Regions from separate parts of the Haloimpatiens massiliensis genome, predicted to be linked through region 2. Evidence: a T-box and tRNA genes for the amino acid it is inferred to sense, from the RefSeq annotation. Region 2 holds a T-box; the other holds one or more tRNA genes.
The links. The T-box of region 2 lies ahead of argS (arginine--tRNA ligase). A T-box ahead of a tRNA ligase gene usually reads a tRNA of that ligase, here a tRNA-Arg.
Positions count from the first base shown of each region.

Region 1 (22,828 bases), on a different contig from region 2:
AAAGGTCATAAAGTCTTTGCTGCAAGTATAAATAAAAATGGGACTATAAAATTCAAAGCTTCCAAGGTAGGTAAAGATACTGCTCTTGCACAAATAATTAAATTCGTAGAAACTGCTCAAGGTTCTAAAGCACCCATTGCAAGAATGGCCGATATAATATCAGGGTACTTTGTACCTATAGTTATGGCTATAGCTTTAATATCCGGTGTGGTTTGGTTTATATCTGGTAAAGACTTAATATTTTCCCTAACTATATTTATAGCAGTTCTAGTAATTGCTTGTCCTTGCGCCCTAGGCCTAGCTACCCCTACTGCCATAATGGTGGCTTCAGGAAAAGGAGCAGAACTTGGAATTCTTATAAAATCTGGTGAATCCTTAGAGACTGCTCATAAAATAAATACCATTGTCTTCGATAAAACAGGTACTATAACAGAAGGAAAACCTAAAGTTACAGATATTTATTCAGTGGATATAAAAAATGAAGATTTACTTCTATATGCGGCATCTTGCGAAAAAAATTCAGAACATCCCTTAGGTGAAGCTATAGTAAATGCTACCATAGAAAAAAACATACCTCTTATGGATGCAAATAACTTCTCAGCTATACCTGGTCACGGATTAAAAGCTACTATAAATAGCAAATCCATACTTTTAGGTAACGAAAAATTAATGAATGATAATAATATAAATATTGAAACTTTAAAAAATAAATTAGACACTTTAGCAACAGAAGGCAAAACCCCTATGATACTTTCTATAGATGGAAAAGCTAAAGGAATTATAGCTGTAGCAGATGTCATTAAAGAAAACAGCAAATATGCAGTGAAAAAGCTTCAAGATATGGGCATAGAAGTGGTAATGATAACAGGCGATAATAAAAAAACAGCTAACGCCATAGGAAAACAGTTAGGAATAAATAGAGTTTTAGCTGAAGTTTTACCTGAAGGTAAAGCACAGCAAGTGCAAGATATTCAAAAGGAAGGTAAAAAAGTAGCTATGGTAGGCGATGGAATAAATGATGCTCCAGCCCTTGCTCAATCTGATGTAGGTATAGCTATAGGCTCCGGTACCGATGTAGCCATAGAGTCTGCAGATATAGTACTTATGAAAGATGACATAATGGATGTAGTCACTGCTATTAGACTAAGTAAATCCACCATTAAAAACATAAAAGAAAATCTTTTTTGGGCCTTTGGATATAATACTCTGGGCATTCCTGTAGCAGCTGGCTTATTAACATTGTTTGGTGGACCACAATTAAATCCTATGATAGCCGCTGCAGCTATGAGTTTTAGCTCTGTGTCAGTTCTATTAAATGCATTAAGACTTAAAAACTTTAAATAACATCCAATATGACCGTGAACTTAGGCTCCATATTCATGTTAGTAAAATTTATAAAGGCTATACAAAATAGAAATTCCTGTTTTGTATAGCCTTTTAATCTTAATTTATTATTAACTTAGCTTTCGCACATAAAATTCAAGCTCTATCAAAACTCTATATTAAATGAATAAAAGTTTTAATTTAAAATTTACAATGTAAAATAAAGGTTGAAATTCTCAGAGAATTTCTCCAATTTATATTTTATCTCATATTTTATCAAAAAATTAGAAAGTCGTGCAGCTTGCTTCGACAGTATTTTATGAGCGTTACCTATACAGTTAACTCAAGCCAGGTTGTTCCACGGCACACGAGAGGTCTTACTTACCGCTGCTTCCTTCCGGATCTGACGGGGTTCATAAGTTCTCGTTGCGTGGGACCCAGCTCTCAACGCCACTTATATAGGCCAGGCCTCACAAAATAAAGCCTCGGCAAGCATTCGACCCTGCTGTAGCGGATTGCAGGTACAGGGCACCGCTAACTCCCCGTCTAGCACGACTATGGCGGAGAAAGGGGGATTCGAACCCCCGATAGAGTTTCCCCTATACACGCTTTCCAGGCGTGCTCCTTAAACCACTCGGACATCTCTCCATGCTTATAAATTTATTTATATTCAATTGTAACATTAATGATTATACTATAATTCATATGCCTTTTCAAGTGTATATATTATGGTATATTTTTACATAAGCATTTTTAACCTTGATATGTGGTTCTTTTAATGCATAAAAAGTTTGAAACTTATTATACATGAATACATTTATAATATATCTTACTTTATTAAAAGATGTGAACAATACAGTATTATCTAAGGCATAAAAGTTATTCTAAGAATATATCTTCTAATAAGGCTATATTAAGTATTTTTATAGAGTTTTTATAGAAATCTAGTATTCCTTCTTCTTTCATTTTTATAAGCTCTCTAGAAAGGGATGGTCTTGGAATTCCCAAATGCTCCGCAGTTTCTTTTCTAGAATAAGGCAAATTAATAATATTACTTCCTTGCTTTTTATACTCATCAAATATAACCCCAGCTATTTTTTGTCTTAAAGTCTTATAAGACATATTTTTAATCTTTCTATTCAACATTAATATTTTATTAGATAAAATGCTCATAAAATTATTTAATATTTTTTCTTCCATAGAGCATAATCTTATTATATCTTCTTTACTTATAAATAATACCTTCGAACTATTTGATGACATTATAGTTGCAGGATACTTATTGGTATTTGAAAAAATAATAGCCTCCCCAAAAGTATTTCCTATGTTAAGTCTATCTATTGTTACTATTTTTCCAGAGGCATATATCTTTTGTGCCTCTACAGCACCTTCTATAACTATACCTATCTTAGAGCACAGTTCCCCTTCTGTAGCTATTACTTCTCCTTTAGAGTAACCATTAACTTTACATTCTACATCATGAAGTACTTTGCTTATTTTATCTTCATTTATGTCCCTAAATAAGTAACATGACTTTAATGTACCCAAATGTTTATCCAAATGTTTCACCTCTTTTATTTAGTACCTTAACTTCTGCCCATAAAATTTTAATGTTCAATTATCAATGAAGGTTAAAATTTCCATGAAATTTTTTCAATCACTTACGCCTCTCAATTCTCAACTCTAACTAGCTCCCAAGGGAGTTTTTTTCTTAATTGTGCATTGATCATTTGTACATTGATCATCACTCATACCTTTTGCTTATAACTATGAAAGTTCAATTAGTAACGGATGTTACAGATTTTATTATTAAATTTTAATATACTAACATTAGAGAAACAAAAGAGTTATTATAAGGAGGAAACAGTATTGAAGAGAAAAATTGTTAATATAGATGAAAAAAAATGTAATGGTTGTGGTTTATGCGTAACTGCATGCCATGAAAAAGCTATAGAATTAGTAAATGGTAAAGCAAAGCTTGTAAGTGATATATATTGTGATGGCCTTGGCGATTGCCTTCCACATTGCCCAACCGGGGCTATAGAAATAGTAGAAAGAGAATCCGAAGCTTATGATGAAAAAGCCGTAAAAGCCAGACAAAAAGAATCTCATAAGGAACCATTACCTTGTGGATGTCCAGGTACCGCAGCTAAAAGTATAAAAAGATCAGCTACTAACTCTGTAAAGTTAAATTCCATAATTAAAAATACCTCTGCTGAAGAAACACCAGTATCTCAATTAACTCAATGGCCAGTTCAATTAAGATTAATAAATACTAAGGCTCCTTATCTAGAAGGTGCAAATCTTTTAATAGCTGCTGATTGTACTGCTTATGCTTATGGAAACTTCCACAGAGATTTCATAAAAGACCATATAACTGTAATAGGATGTCCAAAGCTAGACGACAATCAATACTATAAAGAAAAATTATCAGAGATATTATCAAACAACAATATAAAAAGTATTACTGTTGTTAGAATGGAAGTACCTTGCTGCAGCGGCATTGTAAGTTCCGTTAAATCTGCAATGCTAGAGTCTAAAGTTATAGTTCCATATAGAGAAGTTATTATAGGAACTGACGGAAGAATAATTTAATTCCTATTCACCAATCCCTAATTCCCAATACTGGATTAGTCACTAGTATTCGATTAACCCCTAAGCCATAATTTCCAGTCACCAGCTTTTTAATAAGTTGTGGTTGTTTGGAAATAATGTGGGACAGTTTAAACAATGATCAATGTATAAATGATCAGTAATCAATTAAGAAAATTCCAGTGGGATTTCAACCTTTATTGATAATTAATCATTGAACATTGATCATTATTTTTTTATTCTCTATGTCCTGTAGCAAAATATGAAGATAATTGACCTGCCAAATTATTTATAGGCATAGTTTGAAGATATACCTTTCCTGGTCCTGTTAAAGTAGAAAGGAATAATCCTTCTCCTCCAAAAAACATGTTTTTGAATCCCTTTACCATAGTTACGTCAAAATGTACAGAAGGTTCAAACATAGCAATATTACCTGTATCTACTTTCAATGTTTCCCCTTGTACTAGGGAATACTCCTCTACATGTCCATCAAATTCTAAAAATACTATTCCAGGTCCTGTTACTTTCTGAAGTATAAAACCTTCTCCTCCAAACAAACCTGAAGATAATTTTTTTCTAAAATGAGTAGCTAGTGTTACTGTGCTCTCCCCTGCTAAAAATGCAGATTTTTGACATATTAAACTTTCTCCTGCTTGCAAGTGCTTTGCTACTATTTTTCCAGGAAATGAAGATGGAAACGCTATTTTACCAAGACCGCTAGTACATGTAAATGTATTTAAGAATATAGACTCGCCAGAAAAAGCTCTCCCTATTCCTCCAAAAAGTCCACCCTTCATATTTGTATCCATATCTATATTGTCACTCATCCACCCCATGGCCCCAGACTCCGAAACTACTTTTTCACCGGGATTAAGTTCACATATAACTACTGGCAAATTACTACCTTTTATTTCATATCTCATAATTATTTGCGAAATTTTTTAATCTCGCTACCTCCCTCCAATGGTATTTCTAAAGAATCTAACCTTATGCACATTCAAATAAATAATAAGTCAGTATGCTAGTCTATTTTGCGTCATACTGCGTCAGCAGAACCCACGTATAGTCCTACTAGCGGCGGAACCTGCTTCCTTGTCTGACACAAAATATACCAGCATCTTTGACTTGTTATTTATTTTCATGTACCTTACGCTTTTATACTATTATATAACATTTGTTTACTTATTAACACTATAATATATCCATCTTTCCCATACTCTGTGACAATAAAACCGCCATGAAAATTACATCCCTTGGCGGTTTTATTTTAAAAATTCTTAGATATTTCTCTCTCTAATTTCCTTATATCTTTTAATCTAAGCCTCGTTTCTTTCATTATTTCATCCACATCCTCTCCGTCTATAAGCATTTGCCTTGCTCTTTCCATAGTAGGTGTATGTGTATCTTTCATATTGTCCACTCCTTTAAATTTTTTTCTTAAACAGTGTATTTTTATCCTTAAATTAATGCCCTTTCATCATCCGAGATGAACAATGGAGTTTTTGGAGCATTTTTCTATAAAATAATACCAATGTTATTTTTCTCATATATGATAATTTTATTCATATGTAAATCATAATTCACAACTCAGTATTTATTAATAAAACCTTTTACGCATTTTTAAAAATCTCAATATTTTATTTAACATTATTTTAACGCCAAATAGTTTGTAACAACGTTTATATAATACTATAATTAAAATAACGATTTTCTGTATGATTATTAATATATCTATGCTTTAATAATAAATTTAAAAATGTATGCTGAGGAGATAAAAATGAACCTTTTACAATTTAAAAATGTCTATTATAATTCTGATGAAAAATTAATATTAAAAAATATATCTTTTAATGTGGGAAAAGATGATTTTATATCAATAGTTGGGCCTTCTGGCGGTGGCAAAAGTACATTATTAAAACTTAGTAGCCATCTGATAAGTCCCTCTAGTGGCACTATTCTATACAAAGGAAAAGACTTATTAGAGTACAATCCCATGAAATTACGACAAAATATATGCTACTGCTTTCAAACACCTTATCTTTTTGGGAAAGATGTGAAAGAAAACTTAGCATTTCCATATAACATAAGGGATTTAGATGTCGACTTCGAAAGAATTGAATATTTATTGCTACTATTTAACTTAGATAAAAATATTTTTAACAGACAAGTAGAGAAACTTTCTGGAGGAGAAAAACAACGTATATCTTTAATAAGAACCCTGCTATTTACTCCTGATGTACTTCTTTTAGATGAAGTTACCTCAGCACTAGATGCAGATAATACTCTTATTGTAGAAAAGGCAATAAAGAAAATAAATGAAGGGGGCACCACCATACTTTGGGTAACTCACAACTTAGAACAAAGTAGAAAATTTGCCAACAAAGTATTGACTATAGAAGGTGGGCAAATTAAATCCTTGGAGGTGATAAAATGAATTCTATAGCAAACTTAAATATCTCCTCGTTACTTATAGCATCTTCATTAATATTAGTATCGCTTTTTTTATCTTATTCTCAAAAACTTAATCTAGAAAAGGAAACAATTATAGGCGTAATTAGAGCCATTATACAGCTGACAATAGTAGGTTATTTGCTTAAAATTATATTTGGTCTTAAAAATCCTATTTTCACTACTTTACTTCTCTTATTCATGGTATTTAACGCCTCCTACAATGCAGCTAAAAGAGGTAAAGGAATAAAAAGTGCAATGTCTATATCATTTATATCTATATCTGTAGGCTCTTTATTTACCCTTGCAGTACTTTTAATGGCCGGAGCTATTAAATATCAACCTTATCAAATCATACCTGTAGGTGGAATGATAATAAGTAATGCCATGATATGCTTGGGATTATGTTTTAAAGAGCTAACCTCCGGATTTAAAAACAGAAGAGAGGAAGTAGAAACAAAATTAGCATTGGGCGCTGACATATTAACCTCTTCAAAGGATATAATTAGATCTTCTATTAAAACAGGAATGATACCAACAATAGATTCAACTAAAACCTTAGGTATAGTAGCTTTGCCAGGCATGATGACAGGACTTATATTAGCCGGCACTCCTCCTATTGAGGCTATTAAATTTCAGCTTATGGTTACATTTATGATGCTTTCCACCACAGCTATTTCTTCTTTTGTAGCATGTTATTTAGCTTACTCCAAATTCTTCAATGAAAGAAAGCAGTTAATACTCTAATATTATCAAATAAAGCCAAACAGGAAATACATTTATTTATAAATCCAAAACAAAATTTAATATGTATCTTGGAGTTACCCCGACCTGTTCCGCGTAAGTCTATGACTCTGAATAAATACGCTTTAATTCCTCAACATCTGTTATTGTAATGCTTTTTGCGTTATATTCAATTAACCCTTTTGACCGCATTTTATTTAGCTCACGTGACAGTGATGGACGCTGGATTCCAAATTTTTCAGACAACTCTTTTTTAGATAGGTTCAAAAAAATAGTTGTACTTTTTTGAATTCTATACTCATATAGCAAAAATTCAATAATGCATCTCCTAATGGACTTTGTTGACAGCGTCTTGATCTTACCACTAAGAATTAATGTTTTATCGGAAAGTGATTCAAGGAAATTTTGCAAAAACCTATCATTATGGCATAAATATAGAATCAGCTGCTTGCTTAAATGTAGAATTTCAGTATCGTATTTCGTGATAATCGTCAATGGATAAGTATTATTACGTGAAAATAATAAATTTTCTCCGACAGAATCCCCAACTGTAAAATTGCATATAACAGACATATCCCCATTTGTGTCAATTTTTTGAATTTGAATCTGTCCATTTAAGACAATGTCAACACCTGTACAGCATTCTCCCTGAAAGTAAACGACGGCATTAGAAGAATATGCAGTTACATTAGCAGGATATTTTTTGAATATTTCACTTAATTCCTCGTAAGTTAATCCATTAAAAAGCTGCGTAGTAATCAACAATTTTATGATATGCTCAAATTTTATCATTTTTCCCTCCAAAAAGTAACCGTGGTTACTCTTTTTTTCTGAGCTTTATTATAATATAAAAAATAAGATAAAGCAAATACACGAGATATAAGAAGGGGGATTATTAGAATGAACGACATACAACATAAGCAAATTGAATCAGTAAATTCTATACTAAGTAAAGAATTTTCTGATATGTCTATGTCTTATTTTTTGAATGTATGGAAAGAGTATTGGAATAAAAAAATCAATTCAGATATTCCTAATATTGTTGTTATAGATACGGGTATACCAGATATTTATATACGTGCCTTAAACATAAACACACATTACATTTTTGGGGGGGTATATCAGGGTAATTCTGCTGTGCAGGAAGTATTTCCTCAAATTTCCGATCCTATTATTAAATCAGCATTTAGCTTACTAGTTTCGGAATATAACCCTCAGGAACAGCAGTTAACGGTGGTGATGCCTGTGCACAATATTACCGCCCGTAAAGCTTTGCCGTTTCTGTCGGAGGCCAAGTTTAACGTCCTTTCTACAGAGCAAAACATATTTCTTTCAAAAGAAATTTCTGATCAATTTATTGATGAACAGAACGAAGTATGGTACACATTGCAACAGGCTGTTCAAAAAGCTGTTCCTGCAAAAGAATTGCTGCAATATGCCGAAGCAATAACCTATGCATACCATGCGTTAGTAAAACTGGAGGAATCAAGCTGCCCTACATTTATTACATCCTTCATTCGTCAGACTTATTATATGGTGTCTGATTTGGAGAAATGGAGTATAGAGGTTGAGCATCTGGCAGAAAGGTATCCTAAAAATCTTAAAAGCTCATTGTTGCTTCTTACTGGCTCACCAATTTTGTTTCCAAATACGAAGCTGCTTTCTATTCTTCAAAGTTTGAGCCTTAAAAAATATCAAAACCATTGTGCTATTCCAAAGCCCTGTAATTATGATACTTTATTAAATTCAAAAGGTTTGCCTGTAAATTTATTGTACAACCAATTACATGAAATCCATTATCAAGCGGTTAAACAGGATATTAGCCATACCTTTTCTGTTAGCGCAGCAGAAATAAAACATAGTAACGGGGTTATTTATCATTTATTAAAAGGGCAGTTATTCTATGCTTATGAAGCGGAACAAGTAGAAAAAATATGTATTGATAATGGTATTCCCTTTGTTTTAATAGAAACAGATTACACGGATACCGACACCGAACAAATAAGAATAAGACTTGAGGCTTTTGCGGAACTGCTTAGGCAGCCATCTGCAAAGTAGCACGAAATAGAAAGGGAGTGTTTATATGTATCATCAATTAAAACAAGCTAATTTACGCTTAAATATTTACGCAAAGAAGCATCTACCGCCCAATGCAATAAAGCGCTTGCGGACTGCTGCTGTAGTAATTGCCCTATTGTCTTTGATTGTTTTTAAATTAAAGCAGGGGTTTAGAAACAAAAATGTTATGTCCCTGCGAGCAAAGACAGGGTATTCGCTTTTTTCAATGCTAAGCGTTATAGCAATTGCCGCGCTGACCGCTTTTACTGTCTATATTTCATACCAAAGAAAAAGAAAAGTAATCCGAGAACTGCCTATATTAGGACAGGAGGTAAAAAAATGAAAAATAACAAAATTACCTTATCTCGCTTCCTATGCTTGCTGATTGCCGCCCTCTTTTTCATATTTTGGATTAAGGGATTTAGCATAGTTCTTCTCTTGGTAAGCCTTGCTTTCACCTTGCTGTTCGGGCGTTTATGGTGCGGCTATATCTGCCCGTTAGGTTTTTATCAAGAACTTTTATCCCGTATCAGAAAGAGATTTCGTTTGCCGTCCATACACCTTTCTCCAAAAACAAAAGGTATTTTAAAACCGATAAAATACCTAGTACTGGCAGGATTTATTGCCAATGCCGTTGTATTGGGAGTCAGGCCTATTATTTATCTTCGACCTGACCTTGCGATAGCCAGCCCAAACCTCAAAATATGGGATATTGTTCTTATGGGAATTATCACAGGATTTTGCTTTTTCAATGAACGCTTTTTTTGTAAAATCTGCCCGCTGGGTACCTTAAGAGGGTTCGCAAATAAAATCAGCATGGGTAAAATTAAAAAGAAAGGATCAGCATGCACCCATTGTCGAGCTTGTTACGAGAATTGTCCTATGGATATTAAGGAAATTTTTGATGACAGAAGCAAAACAAATTTTGTTCATGCCGATTGTATCTACTGCATGAAATGTATTGAAGCCTGTCCTGAACCGGATGTGCTTTCCTATACCGTAGCCGGTAAAAAGCTCTTATCATCAAAGAGAAAGATTAAATAGGAGGTGCCAATATGAATGAAAAAGCATTAGAAAGATTTAAGCGAAACGTAGTGCGTATTTCCAGTGGTACATTGAATCAACTGGATAATGCGAACGACTTGCAGGAGATGACTTATTTTACAAATATACTTAAAAACACTTTTACAGACTTCTCTGAAAATCCAAACACCTATATAGGAAGCTATTGCGTAATGGTGCCGGATGAATTGATATATGCCTTTGGCTATACACCCATGCGATTATGCTCCGGACACAATGTAGCAGCAATGCTTGGAGATGAATTGGTACCAAGAGATGCCTGTCCAGTTATAAAGGCATCAGTAGGATTTCAATTTATGAATATTCTGCCTATCTACAAGCAATGTAAAGCTGTGATTTTGCCACTCACCTGTGACGGGAAAAAAAAGAGTGCTGATATTTTGGCAAAAAAATTGCCAGTTATTCCTCTGCCGATTTCTACAAATAAATCTGTGAAAGGGTTTGATGATGATTATAAAAATCTAATTGCTCTCACCAAATCCTTGTCCAGTCTTACAGGCAGAAAACTGTCCAATAAAAAGTTAATAAAAGCTTATAAAATGATTCGGGAAGCACAAGATGAGGTTTATCTACTGACTCAATTGCTTGCCGCTGATCATCCTCTGCTAAAAGGTAGTCAATTTTTTGCGATTGTTAACAGTTACAATTATGCCAACATTGAAGAATGGACGATGCAACTCAAAAAACTGAACCAGATACTGATTCGTAAAAAAGAATCAATACCCATAGCAAAGCGTAAAAAGGTCAGAGTTTTTTTAGCCGGCTCACCGATTATGTTTCCTAACTTTAAAATACCGTTTTTGCTTGAAAAACTTGGAGCTCATATTGTAGGTGATGAAACCTGTATGTCGGGAAGAATGCTTTATGATCCAGTTGTGCCGGATAATTACAGCACAGATGGTATTTTAAGAGCGTTAGCAGCACGGTATATTTCAGCATGCACTTGTCCTGTCTTTGAGCAAATGGACGATGCTATGTTGAAATTAGGGGAACGAGTGAAACAAACTAAGGCAGAGGGAATTATCTACCATGTTCTTCGCGGGTGCACACCTTATGATTTTGAATTGTCAAAAGTTGAAAAACTAGCACAAAAGTATAATATACCAGTTTTAAGGATAGAAACAGATTTTTCTATAGAGGATTTGGAGCAGGTCAAAATAAGATTGGAAGCATTTATAGAAATGCTTGAACAAAGGAGGTAATAGAATGAATTACTATTTTTTGGGAATGGATGCAGGATCAACTTACTTAAAGGCGGCACTGATAAAGGACGAAGAAATAATCTCCACAGCCGTACTGCCCACTGGGATAGACTGTGAAAAAACCGCTGAAACACTCATGAATAACATCTATACAGAAGCCGGTATTAATCAAAATCAAATTAAAGCAATTACTGCTACTGGCTACAGCCGACGAAATATTGAAGTCGCCGATAGTACAATTTCTGAAATAACCGCCCATGCCAAGGGGGTGAAACTAACATCCCCTTCTGGAATATGTCCTCGTCTTTTAATCGATATTGGGGGGCAGGACAGCAAAATTATAAGCCTTAATGCTGACGGACAAATTATCAATTTTACAATGAATGATAAATGTGCTGCCGGTACCGGAAAATTTTTAGAAGTGGTTGCTGATTTGTTGGAAACCTCAATTGATCAAATTGCTTCTCTAGCTAAAAAAAGTGAAAACCCCTGTCAAATCAATAGTACCTGTGCAGTTTTTGCACAAACAGAAGTCATTTCTCTTTTAGCACAGAAAAAAAGTCGTAACGACATTTTGGCAGGAATGCATCGCTCCATGGCAAACCGTATAGCTAAACTTGCCAGAAAATATAAATCCAACGGAGATATTTTGATGACCGGGGGCGGTGCTAAAAATGAAGCCCTGCGTTTAGCTTTGGAGGATGAATTATTGTGTGATATCCATGAAGCAAATTATCCTCAATTTAATGGAGCTATAGGTGCCGCTTTGATCGGAAAGCAAAATTATGAAAAAAATAAAACCCTAAATGATTAGTGTTTTCGATGTCAATCAGTGATTGCGGTAAAACTCACCTGCCAAAGAAAAAACGACACTTTAGCGGTTCTTTCCCTATGCCTAAACTATTTGAAGAAACCCTCCAAACCCGTGAAGTTTGGAGGGTTTTCTTATGTGTTCGTCTATACAGTTCACACCGCTGTGTATTGTTGCAGCGACATTAACGCCCTCCAAAGAGAGCGTAGAAGGCTGAAAAAAAGGAAAAACCTGTTGCAGACATTAACCGCAAACAGGCTCATGGCAGAGGCGGTGAGATTCGAACTCACGTGCCGATTGCTCGACAACCTGATTTCGAGTCAGGCTCGTTATGGCCACTTCGATACGCCTCCATATTTTATTTTAATGCACCAAGCCAGCGTAGAAGTTAAAGCAAGTGACCGAGTGGATTTCAAGTGATGCACCTTCGACCTCTCGGACAACTCTCCAAAATTATTACTCTAATATTCAGTTTAATTTTATCACAAAAGTTTGCCTTTATCTAGCCACTTTAATTTTTAACTTAATTTTCAAATGGAAGGTTAACAGTTCTTTATTACCTTAATTTCCATCAATATATTAAATTCTTTAAATGAGCAAAAACACTTACATTATTTTACATTACTTAAGCACACTTATTGTGTGATAATTTAAGAGTATCAAAAATAGCATTTAAACTAACTCCTTTTTTATATTGAGAATATACCCAAGCAATTACTTCTTGTTGGGATTGTTTACGAGCTATTTTTAAACCTTCTCCAAATTTAGAACAATCTGTGCTTATGCAACAAGTACAATAAAGATAAGTCAATTGAGTTAAAATCCAAAATCTCTTTATGGCTTTTTCACCACGAACTTGATAATTATCAAAACCTAATTCCATCTTATTTTGACGGAAAAATACTTCAATTGTCCAACGTTCACGGTATTGAAAAAGTATTTCTTCTGTTGTGAGATTTATATCTGTTGATATAAAAGATTTTAATGCTTTTTCATTATAGAGAGCTTCTTTAGGATAACTAATAAGAATTACAACATTTTTAAAACCATTGATTTTGCCCTCATATCTATAAACATAGTAAGAGTGCTTATTCACTGTTACGAGGTGAAAGTCTTCCTTGTTTATAGTTTTGGCAAAACCATTAATTTTATGATTCATGCGCGAGCATTTTGGGTATATAATTCTATTAGTTTTTAACGCTCCTATATATTCAAAGCCTTTTGCCTTTGCTGTTTTTATAATTATTTCAGCACTATACCAACTATCCCCTAAGACGAAACCTTGAATAGGTGGTTCGGGTAATGAAGATATTATATTTACAGCAATATTAATCTTAGTAAATTTTTTATTGTCTTTATCGACTTTAGTCTTATCATAAAGCGTTAGCTGATAAGGAATTGTAACATCGCCACATTGTAGTAAAGCACCTACAACTTGGTGTCCATAGACTTTTTTATTTTCTAAATGTGATTGATGAAATTGACACTTTTCTATAGGATTTTTAGCCCGTGACGAAGGCTTTGTCTTCTTACAGATAGTATCATCAATAATCACATAAATAGGCTTTCCTGTATCACGAGATAACTGCCAAATTTTATTAACTGCGAACTTTTGTAATGCTCTCAAAATATAATCTTCATTCCATGGGCTTTTGGATAAAAATTGACCTATGGATGTTCTATAAGTACTCTGATAGCAACTTTCAGCTATATGAATAACTTTGCCATCATACCCACGACCTACGGCTGCAAAGATAAATTCACAAACATGTTTTAATTGAGGCAGTGTTAAATATAATGATAATCCAAGTTTAATTATGAAATTGTTAATCTCTTTATTATATGGTATATTATTTTCTGTAGACATTTATATTCATCCTTTGTTTATGTTTTCTGACAGAAATATAATACACTAGGATATTATGAATGTCTATTTTTATTCCATAATTTGTTATGAAATTTGCTCATTTAAAGTTAAATTATCAAAATGTATACATATTTCCTATGGTCTTATAAAATAAAAAACACCTTACTTTCAAATTTTTATAATCTGACAGTAAAGTGTTAATATTAAATTTAATTATACTAAAATATTAATTATTTACTCTAAGCTAAATACCACAGTCAAAAGCATCTTAAATCTTTCTGTGGCTAACAATGCATGTGGTACTTGAGCAGGCATGACTATAGTTTCTCCCTTTTTAACATTGAACTTTTCTTCTCCTATAGTTATTTCAGCTTCACCATCTAATATGTAAACCATAGCATCTCCACCAGCTGAATGGGAACTTATTTCCTCGCCTTTATCAAAAGCAAATAATGTAACACTTAAAGGTCTTCCCTGTGCTAAAGTTCTACTTATAACTCTTCCTTCTTGATAATCCACAAGTGCTTCCATTTCTAACGGTTTTGCAAAATCTATGTTTTTTATAAAATGTTTGTTCATAATATTTACCTCCCACAAATAAAATTCCGAGTATTTAACTCAACTTTATTTTACTATTTAACACTGATTTAATCCGTAACACCTGTTACCAACTGTTAAATATTTCTGTTGTTCGTAAATATTCTTCCCTGTTCTATCAAAAATATAAATGCTAACTTTAAAGCTAGCATTTACAAAATAAAATATGAGGTTAATATGATTAAACCTCAAAAAGGTACAATGCGGTGGAATTATATACAATTTCTCTTTTTCTTAAAAAAATCCTTAAGTAAATCACTACATTCTTCACTATATATCCAACTTACATCTATCATGGTATGCAAGTGTGGATTTTGAACTATATTTATAACAGAACCGCAAGCCCCTAAAGTAGGATCAAAAGTACCTATATGTATTCTTTTGATTCTACTAGCAGTTATGGCTCCTGCACACATAGGACATGGTTCTAGAGTTACATACATTTCACATCCATTTAATCTCCAAGACTTTAAAATTTCACTAGCCTTCCTTATGGCTAAAATCTCTGCATGGGCAGTGGGGTCATTTAATGTTTCCCTCAAATTATGTGCTCTGGCTATTATATTCTTATCTTTAACTATTATGGCTCCAACAGGAACCTCATCTAGTTCTAATGCTTTCTTTGCTTCCATCAATGCTTCATACATAAAATAATTTTGCATAGAATTTTTCTCCTTAAAGTATGTATTAATTATTATTTATATATATTAGGTACATGAAAAGAAATAACAAGTCAAAGATGCTAGTATATTTTGTATAAGACAAGGAAGCAGGTTCCACCTTTGGTAGGACTATCACCAGGTTCTGCTAACGCAGTATGACGCAAAATAGACTAGCATACTGACTTGTTATTTATTTGAATGTGCCTTAATAGTTTAATATTACACTTTTTATAATTTATAGTCATAAACTTATTAAGTTATTCTGAATCTTATCATATTTTGCTACTAATTTTAATAAAAATATTTATTAATTTACTCTCAAACTCAACAAAAATTTTCTTAATAGTAACGCCATTCTTAGAAAAACTTATATTAAATTAACTAACCCATATAGGTGGCAATTAAATCATCTAACTGCCTACTTACCCTAAGTATTTGTTCATCAAGTCCTATTTTATCTCTTTTACATACTAAATTATTTAATAAACCTCTCACCTCCTCTATTTGTTTTGTTAAATTCTTTCTGCCATCTTCTAACATTGGCTCTCCCCCTAAAACAAATTTAAATCCTTATCATATTTTCTATTCTTTTATCATATCTTTTAACATAATTATAGCATCTTTTCGCCTTTTTGTAAATTATTCTATTTTTTCAAAATATTATCATATATGTAATATTATATCAAAAGTCGACATGTAAGATGTATTTAAGTAAATTTTGTTATAAAAAAGAACCCTCTAAAAGTATTTTTAAATACATTTTTAGAGGATTAATTGCAAAATAAAAGACTATGTAATTGAATATATAATTTACTTCAACTACATAGTCCTTTTTAATTATTTTTTCTTTACTTAGTCCACTGTTCTGTATAAATTAAAAAATACATTATATTTTTTAATTTCCTTATCTTCCCCCGCCTTTTGGTGTTTATCAATAAATTTATTTATATAATTATTGAACTCTAAAAGTTCATCATCACTGCAATATATACTAGCAGCCCTAACGTCTCCCTCACCCTTAGTAGTTACATTGGAGTATTTATCTATTTGATTTAAAAATTCTGCCTTAGCATTATCAAAGACTTCCGCTATTATTTTTTGGCTCTCAGATAACATAAGTTTCTTTATAGGTTCCTCCACCTCTTTAGTACTCTTTATATCAAAACTATCAGCTACCAACTCATAATACTTAGCTATAATTCCATTTATCTCCTCAGTATGAGAAAGTCTTAATATTCCCACCTTCTCTAGTTTTTTTACATGATAATATACCTTAGCTGGAACTTCGCCTAATGTATCTGCTACTTGCTTTACTGTAGCTGGATTTTTTATATCTGAAAAACATTTTAAAATTCTATATCTATATGGATCTGAAATAGCCTTTATTTCTTCCATAGTAGTTAGGGTACGAACCTTTTTATCAGACATTTACTATCACCTCTTACCCTATTATACATTAATTTAATTAATTATATCTATATTGTACAATCATTAAACAGCTTTGTCAGTTTCCAAAATTTTAAAAACCTTTAAGGATATTGATACTAAACATATAAAGATCCCCATAATCAGAAATAACAACGACATAGATACATATTCAGTTACTACTCCCGTTAATGCATTACCTAAAGGAATTGTAGCATAAGTTATCATTACCATAAAAGAGCTTACGCGGCCTATTATCTGTTTTTCAGTATTCATCATAAAGTATGATTGAATAGGAGCTGATACTACCGGCATTACAAATCCAAATACGAAAAAGCATGATATAGTTAATATGGTAACTGACTGCCCAATTCCCACTATATTACCAGGTAAGTACATCAATGCGTAAGTTATACCCATTACGAAAAATCCTATTATTATTAATAAAGTCATTTTAACCTTGGAACCAAACTTCCCTATAATTAATCCACCTAATATGGTTCCTAAGGAAATAGCCACACCAATATAACTTAATGTTTCCGCGCCACCTTTTAGTATGTCTTTTGTAAACACCGGTAGCAATACTGAAATAGGTGACAAACCAAAATTAATTATGGCAAATAAAATTAATACATTTCTTATCAGTTTATTTTCTTTAACATATATAAAGCCAACTTTTAAGTCTTCAACATAATTTTTAATATTCATTTTCTCTGCTTTCACTTCATCCTTAGGCAAATTCATAAAAATCATTAAAAAACCTGCAAAGAAAAATGTTCCTGCATCTATAAAAATTGCTCCTGATATGCCAAATAAGGCAATAATTGCTCCAGCTAAAGCAGTACCTATAAGTTCTGCAAATTTATATGCAGAAGTAGCAAAAGAATTTGCTGAAAGAAATTGGTCCTTCTGTAATATCAATGGCATTATAGACATTACGGCTGGAGACATAAGAGTTTCCAATGTAGAATTTAATGTGGTAAATAAAAATAAATGCCATACATGAAGTTTTCCCATTAAAAATAACAGTGCCGTTACAGATACAATTAACCCTCTTCCTATATAGCTCATTATTACTAATTTTCTTTTGTCCAATCTGTCTGCCAATACACCTGCAAAAGGCCCAAAAACTATGTTGGGTATGGCATTTACTGCAAAGATACTTCCTAGTAAAATCTTTGACCCTGTAAGCATGTAAACCATCCATCCGTAAGCTATACTATCTACAGAATCTCCAAATCTCGAAACAAAATTAGCTATTAATAGAACCGTGTAGTTTTTACATAAAAATAGCTGACTAATAAGTTTTTTGTCTTTTATAGTACTTGTCTCCATGATAAATTCCCCCTACTTATCATTAAAATAATCTTAACGTCAAAAACATTTTAACGTTAAGATTATTTTAACATCGTTTTTTTACTCTGTAAAGACTTACTTGTAAAATATTTCATTTATTATTTCAATTATATTTCCTTATAGTATTACGGACTATAATATCAACATATTAAGCATTCAAAAAAATAAAAAGAGCTAGTAAAAAACTTACTAACTCTTTTAATCCTTGCAAGCATTACTCTTATATTTACAGTAAACTGGTGTGCCCGAGAGGAATCGAACCTCCGGCACGCGGTTTAGGAAACCAATTCTCTATATTTAACATATAATACAACATTAATTTTTTCGATTAGTGTTAGTGAATTAAGTCATTAGGATAGCTTTTATGACTTTTAATACCATACTCTAGCATTAATTCATCTGTTAGGTATTTAACGCCTTTACAATGCAAATCTCCCACTCCCTCACTTATTAATTCATAAGTTTGTGATTTATAGAAATAATCCATACTTTCCTCTAAATCCTTACCTGTTTTCTTGGAGAATTCTAAAATTATATTCTTATATAAAGATTGCAGTAATGTTTTGTTTGCTAACATATTCTACACTTCCTTACTTTCTTCATACTTTAAATACCTATCAATAATTTCTTGATTAATAATACAAATTTGTTGATTAGGTTTATAATATTGTAGTCTCTTCAACGCTTCATCTTTTTCTATTAAATTATCCTGATAAAGTTCTATTGTATTATATACTCGATCATCAGCTATCCCACCTACTACCATGTGGTATTGTAAATAAATATTACTTCCTGCTCTACATCCTAATATAAAATCTAGCCATTCTATATCATAACTTAAAAACTCTCTAACCTTATATATTTCTTTAACTTTATCTATATCTAATTTATATATATTTAAGTATCCATTCTTTCCTCTTCTTTTAAATTTATTTGTCCAATTAATTGCCTGTTCTTTAATTCTCGTTACGTAAAAACCTTTACCAAAATCTAAAGCATCCCTTGAAAAAGATACATGAGGATTGTCTACAATACAGTAAGAACCATGATATACTATCAACTCAATGCTCCCCTTTCCTTCAATACCTCAATTAAATCCTGTACTATATAGTGTTTACTTTGAGAGTGTAATGATTCGTAGCATGGTATGATATAGTCATCTAAGACATTTGTATCTTTAATTAGTTTATATACTTTTTTAGCATTTATTCCCAAGCTTTCTGCCAGGCTTTCAACACAAAAAATAGTAAACTCTAATTTCCTTTCATTCACTCCATACACCTCCGAAAATACTGATTTTTATTCTTTCTATTATATATATTATAACCTTTATTTATCTACTTTAAAATATATTCATATTAATTTTGAAAATAATCCTAGTAAATGTTTTACACTTATCGTTTATACTAAAAGTAATTTTAAAGCCTGTAACACATTAATGTTACAGGCTTTATCGTGGTGTGCCCGAGAGGAGTCGAACCTCCGGCACGCGGTTTAGGAAACCGCTGCTCTATCCTACTGAGCTACGAGCACATATATAATTGTTACGTCATCACTTTATTATTCTATTACACTTTATATTTTTTGTCAATTATTCAATTACACCTAATTTATAGAATAAAATACTTATATTGGAAATATCATAATTTTATTTATACATTCATAGAAACATCTAAATAACCTGAAAAGCTCCTTTCAGTATAAGGTTTTAAGTTTTAATAACCTATCCTAACACAAAAAGGAGCTCCAAATTTTATTTAAATTTATTTTTCTGTCTTTTTATTTTTTATAAATTTTACTGCTTCCCACCATATGCCTGCTAATATTCCTGTTAAGGAAGATAACAAAAACATATTAAAATTTAAACTTCTAGTATTAAATATAGTATGAAATATCGGAACATACACTATAACTAAAACCATCACTAAAGCAAGAGCATTCACGACTAATCTGGCAGTATTTTGTTTTTCCTTAAATATGTGAATCAAATATTCAGTGTTAGATCTATTTACCAAAACCATGATTACATTGGACATAACTAATGTAATTAGCGAGAAACTTCTAGCTGCATCTACATGAACTCCATTATCTACTAAGTAGTGAAATGGAAGAAATGACGCTAAAAACATTATTATCCCTTGAGATAAAACTTTAGATAACATACCTGCTGTAACTAAAGGTTCCTTTGGAGATCTTGGCGGTTTTTGCATTATATCTCGTTCTGCCTCTTCTCCTTCAAATACCAATGAACAAGTAGGATCAATTATAAGCTCTAAAAGTACTATGTGCACAGGCAAAAGCACTTGAGGTAAATTAAAAATAGGTGAAAATAATGCTAATGCAACAATTGGAATGTGAATTATCATTATATAAACCATAGCTTTTCTTATATTATCATAAATTCTTCTTCCATCTTTAACTGACTTAACTATAGTAGTAAAATTGTCATCCATTAATACCATATGTGCAGCTTCCTTAGCTACATCCGTTCCTCTTTTACCCATAGCAACTCCAATGTCCGCACTCTTAAGGGCTGGTGCGTCATTTACGCCATCTCCTGTCATAGCTACAATATCTCCATTTTTCTTTAAAGCCTTTATTATTCTCATTTTATGCTCTGGAACCACACGTGAAAATACATCGCATCCCTTTACAGCTTCACATAGTTCATCATCTGTCATGCAATCCATTGCTTCTCCAGTTATAGCACAATTATTGAATGAAAGCCCTATTTCATTTCCTATAGCCATAGCAGTTTTACTATAATCTCCTGTTATCATTATTACTCTAATGCCAGCTTCTCTACATAAATTTATGGCCTCTTTTACCCCTTCTTTTGGAGGATCTTGAAGTCCTACTAAACCCTTAAACTCTAAAGTGTATTCTTCTAAATCGTCTTTAACTTCTCTACTATGTCCATCTGCAAAAGCTAGTACCCTTAAGCCTTTTTCAGCCATTTTATCTACATGTTTCTCTACTTTTTTTTCTTCTTCCCTACTAAGATTGCACAAAGGTAATATTGTCCCTGGTGAGCCCTTAGCCGCTACATAGAAGTTATCTTCATCTTCTTTATATATATTAGCCATTCTTTTTGTTTTGGGATCAAATGGTATTTTGTTAACTATTTCTATATGACAACCAAAATCCTTACTATCTTTAGATTTTGCCATATTATCAATATAATCTTTTGTATTTTCCCCCAATTCTTTCATACTATTTATACACTTTTTTGCACTATTTACTATAGCTTTTTCCATAGGGTCATATGGATCCTGCTGGCAAGATCTTATCATTAAATTGCTAAGTTCCTTATCATTTAGATCTTCTATATTAATTATATTGTTCTTATAAAGCACTTTTTTAACTTCCATGGAGTTTTTAGTTATGGTTCCAGTTTTATCTACAGCTAAAACTGTAGCAGCTCCCAAGGTCTCCACTGCAGAAATTTTTCTCATGAGAGTATTATTTTTAGCCAATCTAAAGGCTCCTAAGGATAAAAATACAGTTAAAACTACAGGAAATTCTTCAGGGATTATTGCCATAGCTAAAGTTATACCTGAAAGAATGCTTTGTATAATATTGTGATTATATAAATACGTTAGTCCTATAACCAATAAGCATAAGCAAAATCCAGCTATAGCAAGTGACTTTACTAAATACTGTGTTTTCTTTTGAAGTGGAGATAATTCTTCTTTGGCCTCACTGACTGCCTTACTTATCTTTCCGTATTCAGAATTAAATCCTGTATTTACAACCCTAGCAGTACATGTACCAAATATACTTAAAGTACCTGCATAAACTCTATCTTTTCTCCAATATTCACAAGAATTATTTTCTAATTCTTCCTCTTTAACAACTTTAAAAACTGGTTCTGCTTCACCAGTTAAAACAGATTCATCTACAGAAAAATTAGATACTTCTAAAACTTCACAGTCAGCAGGTATCCTTTCTCCTTCTTTTAAATATACTATGTCACCTGGTACAAGTTCAAAGCTCTTTATAGTCTTTTTCTCTTCATCACGAAGTACTATAACTTCTGGAGTTGTTAATTCCTTTAGTGCATTTAAAGTTTTTTCTGTTTTCCATTCCTGTATAAAGGTTATGGAAGCTACAAACACTACAAACACTAACATTATACAAGCTTCTTGAGCATCTCCTAATAATAAATACAATATGGCTGTACCCACTAATAATAAAAACATAGGCTCTTTAAATACCCCAAAGAATTTTTTTATGGCACTAGCTTTTTTTTCTTTTACAAACTCATTTAATCCATACCTTTCTTGAAGATTCTTTACTTCACTAGAATTTAAACCCCCAATAATATTCCTTTCCATCTTTTATACCTCACTTTTAGTTATATAGATCCTATATAATATTGTATGCATGTTTATCATTTTTGTTTCAATTGATAATAACATTATTTTTAATATATCACTGTTGTACTGGCATTTCAAGCTTTAATTCACTTATAATTATTCTCAATTGATAACGAAATTCCATATTAAATGTTATTTGTTACCATTCGCAATGATAATTTATATATCTACATTCATAACAGCTGGATTTTACTATTAAGTTAACTACTACCGACACAAGCAACGGAAGTTTTCACAAATTTTCTATAAAACTAATTTCTTTTGCAATCACATAAAAATAG
Region 1 is NZ_LT854638.1:80,726-103,553, reverse strand. Features, by position in the region: gene C1715_RS05325 (heavy metal translocating P-type ATPase) at 1-1,344, shown strand, start outside; RNA gene ffs (signal recognition particle sRNA large type) at 1,616-1,878, opposite strand; tRNA gene C1715_RS05315 (tRNA-Ser) at 1,882-1,971, opposite strand; gene C1715_RS05310 (Crp/Fnr family transcriptional regulator) at 2,203-2,883, opposite strand; gene C1715_RS05305 (ATP-binding protein) at 3,193-3,918, shown strand; gene C1715_RS05300 (TIGR00266 family protein) at 4,152-4,838, opposite strand; gene C1715_RS19305 (hypothetical protein) at 5,183-5,326, opposite strand; gene C1715_RS05295 (ABC transporter ATP-binding protein) at 5,693-6,349, shown strand; gene C1715_RS05290 (ABC transporter permease) at 6,346-7,110, shown strand; gene C1715_RS05285 (Crp/Fnr family transcriptional regulator) at 7,210-7,899, opposite strand; gene C1715_RS05280 (2-hydroxyacyl-CoA dehydratase) at 8,008-9,165, shown strand; gene C1715_RS05275 (hypothetical protein) at 9,191-9,508, shown strand; gene C1715_RS05270 (4Fe-4S binding protein) at 9,505-10,209, shown strand; gene C1715_RS05265 (2-hydroxyacyl-CoA dehydratase subunit D) at 10,221-11,450, shown strand; gene C1715_RS05260 (acyl-CoA dehydratase activase) at 11,455-12,264, shown strand; tRNA gene C1715_RS05255 (tRNA-Ser) at 12,524-12,614, opposite strand; gene C1715_RS05250 (IS701 family transposase) at 12,887-14,128, opposite strand; gene C1715_RS05245 (cupin domain-containing protein) at 14,363-14,707, opposite strand; gene C1715_RS05240 (nucleoside deaminase) at 14,938-15,387, opposite strand; gene C1715_RS05235 (Spo0E family sporulation regulatory protein-aspartic acid phosphatase) at 15,769-15,927, opposite strand; gene C1715_RS05230 (ArsR/SmtB family transcription factor) at 16,240-16,815, opposite strand; gene C1715_RS05225 (MFS transporter) at 16,879-18,147, opposite strand; gene C1715_RS05220 (hypothetical protein) at 18,503-18,745, opposite strand; gene C1715_RS05215 (DUF3990 domain-containing protein) at 18,749-19,228, opposite strand; gene C1715_RS05210 (DUF3791 domain-containing protein) at 19,225-19,440, opposite strand; tRNA gene C1715_RS05205 (tRNA-Arg) at 19,625-19,701, opposite strand; gene C1715_RS05200 (cation-translocating P-type ATPase) at 19,932-22,505, opposite strand.
Region 1: it has a tRNA-Arg gene. The T-box ahead of argS (arginine--tRNA ligase) is inferred to sense a tRNA for this amino acid. The anticodon was not compared.

Region 2 (9,716 bases):
CTTTTAGTGGTTTCAAATCCAGTGGATATTTTATCATATATAACTTACAAGTTATCAGGGTTTCCAAAGGAAAGGGTTATAGGTTCAGGAACAGTTCTAGATACTTCAAGATTTAGATATCTATTGGGAGAACACTTTAAAATAGATGTGAGAAATATACATACTTACATAATGGGCGAACATGGTGATTCTGAAATAGCCACATGGAGCTTGACTAACATAGCAGGTGTTAATATAGAAGACTATTGTAGTGCTTCCTGTGGAAAATGTAATGGGAATTTTAAATATAGATTTGCAGAGGATGTTAAAAACGCGGCTTATGAGATAATAGAGAAAAAAGGTGCAACTTATTATGCGGTTGCTTTAGCTATAAAGAGAATAGTTGAGGCTATAATAAGAGATGAAAATTCTATACTTACAGTGTCCACTTTGCTTCAGGGTGAATACGGCATGAATGATGTATATTTAGGTGTACCATCTATAGTTGGAATAGGTGGTGTGAAGGAAATAATACAAGTGCCTTTAAACAAAGAAGAAAAGGAAAAGTTAATAGATTCTGGAGAAAAATTAAAACAGGTACTAAAAGATGGAGAATTCTAGTTAGCGTAAAGTTATTGTAGGGAATTAGAAATAGAATATATTTCCATATAGAGTTGAAAAGAAGATATCATCCTACTAAAATATAAGTTGAGAAACAAATAAAAATTAGAAAGGATTGATATCTTCTATGTATAATAGTATACAACATTTTAATGAATTTGGGGTAAAAGAAATTAAAAAAGAGATAAAAAGTTTTGTTTGTGAAAGAAAGGATATTGCTGATTTGATTATAGATTTAAAAGAAAATCTATTTGAACTAGGTAGAAATATACTGATAGAGGTTTTGAAGGATATGGATGATTATCTGCGTAGCAGCGGGATAAGGAAACAATATTATGAGATAATCAGAAAAGACAAAACAAGTTTATTGACTAGTTTTGGAATGATAAATTATAAGAGAACGTATTTTAAATCTAAACAAGATGGAAAAAGACAGTATCTTGTTGATAGCGTTAGTGGAATAGAACCTCACGATAGAGTGAGTTCAGATGTTGTTATTAATGCAATTGAAGAAGCGTTAGAAAGTAGTTATAGAAAAGCAGGTGAGAAGGCATCTTACACTGATAAAATAAGCAAACAAGCTGTTATGGATAAAATACATAATGTTGATGTAGTTCAACCTAAAATTAAGGAATCTAAAAAAAGAAATATTAGAATATTGTATGTAGAAGCGGATGAAGATCATGTACATCTTCAAAGTAAAAATAATAACAATAATAAGCAAAATATGCGAAATATAGCTATGCCTAAATTAGTATATGTACATGAAGGCATTGATCAAGATAAAAGCAGCAAAGCAAGAAAAGTATTGAAAAATTTACGTTATTTTGGTGGCATGTATAAAAAATCGGAAGATTTATGGCTTGAAGTAGCAAATTATATTTATGATCAATATAATACTGATTTTATCGAAACAATATATTTATCTGGTGATGGTGCTTCATGGATACGTGAAGGAGTAAATTGGATTCCAAAGAGTAAATTTGTACTGGATTCTTATCATTTAAGTAAATACTTAAGAACTGCAACAGCACACTTAAATAATGAATTAATTGCACAAGAATTAAAGGATGCTATAGATTGGCCCGATAGAGAAGAAACACGAAAAGTGTTCAAAAAAATAATAAGTTTAACTGAAAATGAAACAAAAATACAAGCAGTAAAAGAAGCTCAACGTTACATCCTAAATAACTGGGATGGTATAGAAATAAAAGCTGATAAAGGTTATGAAATAATAGGATGCAGTGCCGAAGGCCATATTAGCCATATATTTTCTGAACGATTAAGTAGTAGACCAAGAGGCTGGAGTAAAATAGGAGTATCTCAGATGTCTAAATTATTAATATATAAGAAAAATGGCGGCAAAATATATGATCTTGTGATGGCTCAAAAAATTAAGAAAAAGAGAGAAAACAAAGAGCATATACAGGATAAATTAATCAGCGAATTAAGATGTTCAGCAAATAAATCTAAGAGTCCGTATGATATCAGCCTGACGGCTATTGACAGAGGTCAAAAGACTGGATTATACAATGCATTAAGGTCAATAATAGGCATGTGAAACTAAATAATATGGTCATTATTTGATACATAAATATGAAATCATGGTATAATATGAGATAGAATAGTTATATATTTTTATTAATTCAAATCTTTATTTTATTCAGGGTGATTTCTATCGTTCATTTTCCTACAGTAAATTAACTCCATCAGAATTCTAAATAACCCTTGACAAAAGCTTATATATGGTAATATAATGTAGTGTAAATTCGAATATATAAATTCTATGAAGAGAAGAGTACTTTTTTAATCTAACTTCAAGCGAGCAGGAGATGGTGTGAGACCTGTAGAAGATAAAAAAGGAAGAGAGTCTTGGAGAAACTACCCAAAAGGAAAAATATATTTCAAGTAAGGTAAGTCGCATTAAGCGTTAAATTTTTAAGTGGACTAATTATAGTAGTCAACTAGAGTGGTACCGCGGATATTCCGTCTCTACAGTAATGTAGAGGCGGATTTTTATATTTGAGTAAGGCACATTCAAATAAATAGTAAGTCAGTATGTTAGTCTATTTTGCGTCATACTGCGTCAGCAGAACCCGCCAATAGTCCTACTAAAGGCGGAACCTGCTTCCTTGTCTGACACAAAATATACTAGCATCTTTGACTTGTTATTTCTTTTCATGTACCTAAGTTTTAGTTTATATAAATTTTAAAATGGAGGTATAATATATGGATTATAAAAATTATGTTGCAGAAAAAATCAAAGCTCATGTAGATATGGAAATAGAAGATATAATGGCTTTAATTGAAATACCACCAAAGTCAGATATGGGTGATTATGCATTTCCATGTTTTAAATTGGCAAAAACCTTTAGAAAAGCTCCAAATTTAATATCAGAAGAGCTTAAGGATAAAATAGATAAGACTGCATTTGAAAAGGTAGAAAATTTAGGACCTTATTTAAATTTCTTTTTAGAAAAGAGTAATGTTGCTAAAGATATTATAGAAAAAGTATTAAATGATGGAAAAAACTATGGAGTTTCAAATGAAGGAGAAGGGAAAAGAGTAGTGGTAGAGTATTCTTCTCCTAATATAGCAAAACCTTTCCATGTAGGACATTTATTTACTACAGTTATAGGAAATTCACTTTATAAAATACTCTCTTCACAAGGCTATGATGTAGTTAGAATAAATCATCTAGGTGATTGGGGAACTCAGTTTGGAAAATTAATTTCTGCATATAAAAGGTGGGGAAATGAAGAAGCTTTAGAAAAAGAACCAATAAAAGAACTTTTAAGAATTTATGTTAAGTTTCACGAAGAAGCAGAAAAGGATCCTTCACTAGATGATGAAGGAAGAGCATATTTCAAAAAGCTTGAAGATGGAGCAGAAGAGGAAACAGCTCTTTGGAAGAGATTCAGAGATTTAAGTTTAAAAGAATTTAAAAATGTTTATGATATATTAGGAGTAGAATTCGACTCTTATGCAGGAGAAAGTTTCTACAATGATAAAATGGACGCAGTGGTAGAGGAAATAGATAATAAGGGAATTCTTACAGAAAGTAATGGAGCTAAAGTTGTAATGCTTGATGAATATAACATGCCTCCATGTATTGTTAAAAAATCTGATGGTGCTACTATATATGCTACAAGGGATTTGGCAGCGGCTATTTATAGAAAGAAAACTTATGATTTTTACAAAAATATATATGTAGTTGGAACACCGCAGGCTCTTCACTTTAAGCAAATATTTACTACTTTAAAGCTTATGGGAAATGAATGGGCTAAAGACTGTGTTCACGTAGGTTTTGGTCTTGTAAAATTTGCTGACAGAAAACTTTCTACACGAAAAGGAGAGGTTATTTTTCTTGAAGATTTACTAAATGAAGCAGTTACAAAGACTCTCGAAGTAATAGATGCTAAGAATCCTCAACTAGAAAATAAAGAAGAAGTTGCTAGGAACATAGGAATAGGTGCAGTTATATTCACTTATTTAAAGAACAACAGAGAAAGAGATATAGTATTTGATTGGAAAGAAATGCTTAACTTCGATGGAGAAACTGGTCCTTATGTTCAATATACTTATGCAAGAGGTAAGAGTATATTAAGAAAGTTAGGAAATGCTTCTTCAGAGGTAGATTATTCTAAATTGAATTCTAAAGAAGAATTTGAGTTAATTAAGCTTTTAGGTGGATTCAAAGATGCTATAGATAACTCTATAGAAAAGTTAGAGCCTTCTATAGTTACGAGATATGTGGTGGATGTAGCTAAAGCTTTCAATAAATTCTACAATTCTCATAGCATTGCTAATGCAGAAGATGAAGAAACTAAGAATGCTAGATTGAAAATGGTTGAAGCTACTTGTACAGTTATAGTAAATGCTCTAAATTTACTAGGAATTTCAACAGTAGAAAAAATGTAGTTAAATTGCAATTGAGATTTATAAATTAATATCTAGTGGATTAAATACCTTTATATACTGCTTTAATAGGTAGGATATAAAGGTAAATAACCACGGTACAAATAGATTTTTAAATTATTTTACAGAAATTTTTAAGGAGCCACTTATGATTATTAAGGAATATGAAAATGAGATTCATATAAATGAGAATATATTAAAAAAGTATAATATGCTAAGCATGTGTTATTATGATATAGAAACCACTGGTTTTGATAAGGATAGGGATTATATAATGTTGATATCCATAGGTTATTTTACAGGGAACGATAGTTTTAAAATAAAGCAATTTTTTGCAGAAAAATTAAATGAAGAAAATAGCATACTATTAAAGTTTAAAGAGGAAGTAGAAAGATTTACTAGATGGTGTTCATATAATGGCATCGCATTTGATGAGCCCTTTATTACAAATAGAATGGACAAGTATTTTATAAATTTTAGAGTTCCTGTTTATCATATGGATTTATACAGAATAATAAGACCATATTATGAACAATTAGGTATAAATAGATGCAATCTTAAAACTGTAGAAAAATTTGTGGGTATACAGCGTCAAGATACCATTACAGGGGAAGAAAGTGTTCAACTGTATAATAAATTTTTGAATACGGGAGATGGAAAAATAAGGAATGTAATGTTACTCCATAATTATGAAGATGTTTTAGATTTACCATATTTGTTTAATTTAGTATATAGAATAGATAAAGATACTAGTTTAATAAGAAATAATTTAGCAAATAAAAGGCAGATAGATTATTTAAAGTTCCTTTTAAATAAAAATGAGATATCAGTAGAGTGTAATTTTCACAGAATGAAAAAGAAGCAGGCATATAAAATAATAAATATGTTAAACAAAGGTAAAGGAGATAAAAAATATATATTTAATATATTAAATAATATATATTAAAGGCCAGAGCGGGTTATTAAAATTAATTTAGAGACCAACTCTGGCTTTATGATTATTCTTTATGTTTTTCATCCGGCCTAATTATATGTTTATTTTCATAATAAGGACAGTGAGAAGAGCAGGAACTGCAGTCACATTTTCCTTTTGCCTTATTTCTTATGGTTTTATATAAGAAATAGAAAGCTATAGAAACTAGTAGTAATGTTATTAATATTTCCATAAAAACACCTCATTTATAGGTTACAATTTTAGTATAAACCAAATTAATAGTTTTAATAACAACCATTAATATTATATGGATAAATACTTATTAGAAAACTACATTTTAGATAATAGAAAGTTTTAAAATTAAAACAATAGTTTACCTACGTTAAATACTAAAAATGAAATAATCCATGCTAGTGAAATTTGGTATACCACTGAAAATATAGCCATTTTTCTTCCGTATTCTTTTCTCATTATAGCCACAGTTGAAATACAAGGTGTATATAAAAGTACAAATACTAGAAAACTGAAGGCAGATACTGGAGTAAAATACGAAGGCAATATAGTAGCTAAATCTCCGCCGTATATTACACCCATGCTACCTACAATTACTTCTTTAGCCATAAGTCCAGTAAGTAAGGAAACTGAGGTTTCCCAAGTTCCAAAGCCAAGAGGTTTAAATAAAGGTGATAAAAACCTACCAATGGAAGCTAAAAAACTGCTATTAATATCTGTCATTCCATTAAAATTAAAGTTAGACAAAAGCCAAACTACAATTGAAATAGAGAAAATTATGGTACCAGCTTTTTTTAGAAAACCCTTACCCTTGTCCCAAGTATGATTAAAAAGATTTTTAAGCTCAGGCATTTTATATTCAGGTAATTCTATTAAAAAAGGTTCTTCATCTTTTTTAAACAAAGTATTTTTAAATAGAAGTCCAATTATAAAGGATAGGAAGATTCCTATGAGATATAATGTGAATATAACTGTGGTTTGCTTACCTGGGAAAAATATTGAGGACATAAGAGCATATACTGGTAATCTAGCGTTGCAGGACATTAAAGGTACTAAAAGAGCTGTTAATTTTCTGTCCTTTTCACTTTCAAGGGTCCTAGCAGACATAATACCAGGAACAGAGCAACCAAAACCTACTACAAGAGGTATAAAGGCCTTTCCGGAAAGGCCCATGGCTCTCATGAATTTATCCATTATAAAAGCAGCTCTTGCCATATAGCCACTATCTTCTAAGAAGGATATGCCTATGAATAAGGCCAATATAATTGGTAAAAATACTACCACAGAACCTACACCAGATACAATACCATCTAACAATAATGATTTAAACCATGGACTTGAATTAGATAATAAAGAACCTAGTTTTGGAATTAAAATTTTGTTTAAGCCATCATCTAGTAAATCAGATAAAGGTTGTCCAACCCAACTAAATGTAAATTTAAATATAAGGAAAAATATAATCAGAAAAATTGGATAGGACAAGAACTTATGTAATAGGACCTTGTCAATTTTTTCTGATATAGTTTCAGTATTATTAAATTTATTTTTTAGACATTTATCCAAAATGGTACCTATATAATCATAGGCTTTTTTTTCACTACTAAAATTAAAGTTTGAATTTGAAATATAATTTTTAAAACTTGATTTTAAAAGAGCATTTTTCACCTCAGCTAGGCCCTTGTTTTTAGAGGCGGATATAGGTATTACCATAACTCCTAATTCTTTAGAAAGTATAGAGTAATTTATTTCTATTCCCTTAGACTCAGCCACGTCAATCATATTTAAAACTAATATAATAGGTATATTAAATTCTTTTAACTGAGTAGTTAGATATAAGTTCCTATTTAAATTTGATGCATCTACTATATTTATAATAACGTCAACATTTCCATTTAATAAAAAATCTTTTGATACCTTTTCTTCATTAGAAAAAGTATCCATAGCATATATTCCAGGCAAATCTACAATTTTAAAATTAGAGTCTAAAAAACCCTCCTTTTTTTCTACGGTAACTCCAGCCCAATTTCCTACATATTGATTGGAACCAGTTAATGAGTTAAAAAGAGTAGTTTTACCTACATTTGGGTTGCCTACTAAAGCTGCAGTAAACATCAGGTGTTTAGTCCTCCTTAATTATTATATTTTTAGCATCCTTTTTTCTTATAGCTAAGTCAAAGCCTCTAAAATTAATTACTAGAGGATCACCTAAAGGAGCGGTTCTTTTTAACAATACCTCAGTTCCTTCTATACAACCTAAAGCTAAAAGTCTCTTTGTAAGTTTTTCATTTCCACTAATATTATTAATATAAGCTGTTTTACCAGGCTTTAAATCACATAAACACATACTGTGACCTCCTTATCAAGTGATTTTAATACTTAGATAATCTTTTACCTAAACATTAAAAGTATTTATCTTGGTATAACTACAGTTACTTCAGTTTGCATAATATGGAAGCAACATAGAATATAATTGTCGGGTAAATGCGAATGAAAATAGTTCTCAATAAAATATTATCATTAACTTCATTTTTTGTCAATACCATATTATAATGATAAGTATGGCAATAAATTATTGGGAGGGGAAACATGAAAGGTAATTTTATTAATAAAAATTCTTATGAAAAGAGAAAATATATAAGAGTAGATTTTAAACAAGAACTATATTATCCGTTAGTGAACAATGAAAGTATATATAAAAACTTTGATGGAAGGAGACCTATTTTAAGTGCTATAAATATATCTGAAACTGGCATATGTTTTAAAAGTATCGTTAAGCTTAATGAGGGGGATTTCATATCATTTTTAATGAAGGTTGGAAATAAACCATCATTCTGGTGCTTATGTCAAGTTAAGTGGGTTAGAAATCATCAAGATAATATTTTTTTATTAGGTTGTGAATTTTATTTGCTTTCTTTAAATCAATTAAGTAATATAAGAGAATATATAATAGATAATTTGTAAGTTATCTATTATATATTAAGAATCAATTAATAATTTTTTTAAATCTATGGTAAAAATAATTTATAAGAGGTGGTAGGCATGGAAAAAAATATAGCAGCTTTTTTTGACATAGACGGAACTTTATATAGAGAGGGTTTAATATCAGAAGTTTTTAAAAAGCTTGTAAAATATGAAATAATAAAGCCTGAAAAATGGTATAATGAGGTGAGACCAGAATATCTAAAATGGGATAATAGAAGGGGAAACTATGATAATTATTTATTAAAAGTAGCAAATATATATATAGAGGCTATAAAAGGAATGCATAAATCCCAAATTGAATTTATAGCAAAAAAGGTAGTAGAACAAAAGGGAGATAGAGTGTATACTTACACTAGAGATAGAATAAAGTGGCACAAAGAAAAAGGTCATAAAATTATAACTATATCAGGAAGTCCTGTGGAATTAGTAAGGGAAATGGCTTCAAAACATGGATTTCACGATTACCGAGGTGCAGTATATACTATAAAAAATGACATATATACTGGGGAAGTTACACCTATGTGGGATAGTATTAGTAAGAAAGAAGCAATAATGGACTTTGTAGAAAAATACAATATAGATTTAAATGAAAGTTATGCTTATGGTGATACTTCAGGGGATTTTTCCATGTTTCAGCTAGTAGGATATCCTGTATGTATAAATCCAACAAGGGAATTAATTATGAAGGTATTAAATAGCAGTGAAATAAAGAAAAGAGCAAATATAATCGTAGAAAGAAAAGATGTAGTTTATAATATGACAGGAGAAAATATAGCATTAGTAGAAAGAGTGGTAGAATGATTGTAAGAGAAAAGCGAGAAAAAATATTTGTAAAGGACACAGCATTTCTTTTGCCCATAGAATATGATAAGGAGTTCTATAAGAAGTCATTATTTTTCGATTTGGAGCATTGTGTGAATAAAAAGCCTATATGTGTAGGGGTATTCGGATGCAGCTATTATGATGATGAAAGAGAAGAACTTGTAGTAAATCAGTATATGATAGAAAACAAGAGGGATGCAGAAGAGGTGCTTTTTATTGCAGAAAAATATTTTATTAAAATGAAAAGTTCTTTAAATAAGAAACATATAGTTACTTTTGCAGGAAATAATGATTTTACTGTAATAGATTATTTGTTTAAAAAAAATAATATAAAATTTAATATTAGGGAAAATTTTAAAGAAATAGATTTACAAAAGGAATATGAAAAGAAAAAAGGTTCTGGCATAGGACTTAAAAATTTAGAAAAGGAATTTAATATAAATAGAGA
Region 2 is NZ_LT854640.1:1,138,905-1,148,620, reverse strand. Features, by position in the region: gene C1715_RS13695 (L-lactate dehydrogenase) at 1-600, shown strand, start outside; gene C1715_RS13690 (ISLre2 family transposase) at 728-2,161, shown strand; T-box leader at 2,378-2,597, shown strand; gene argS (arginine--tRNA ligase) at 2,830-4,521, shown strand; gene C1715_RS13680 (ribonuclease H-like domain-containing protein) at 4,667-5,464, shown strand; gene C1715_RS13675 (FeoB-associated Cys-rich membrane protein) at 5,517-5,684, opposite strand; gene feoB (ferrous iron transport protein B) at 5,813-7,576, opposite strand; gene C1715_RS13665 (FeoA family protein) at 7,584-7,808, opposite strand; gene C1715_RS13660 (PilZ domain-containing protein) at 8,051-8,425, shown strand; gene C1715_RS13655 (HAD-IB family hydrolase) at 8,504-9,247, shown strand; gene C1715_RS13650 (ribonuclease H-like domain-containing protein) at 9,244-9,716, shown strand, end outside.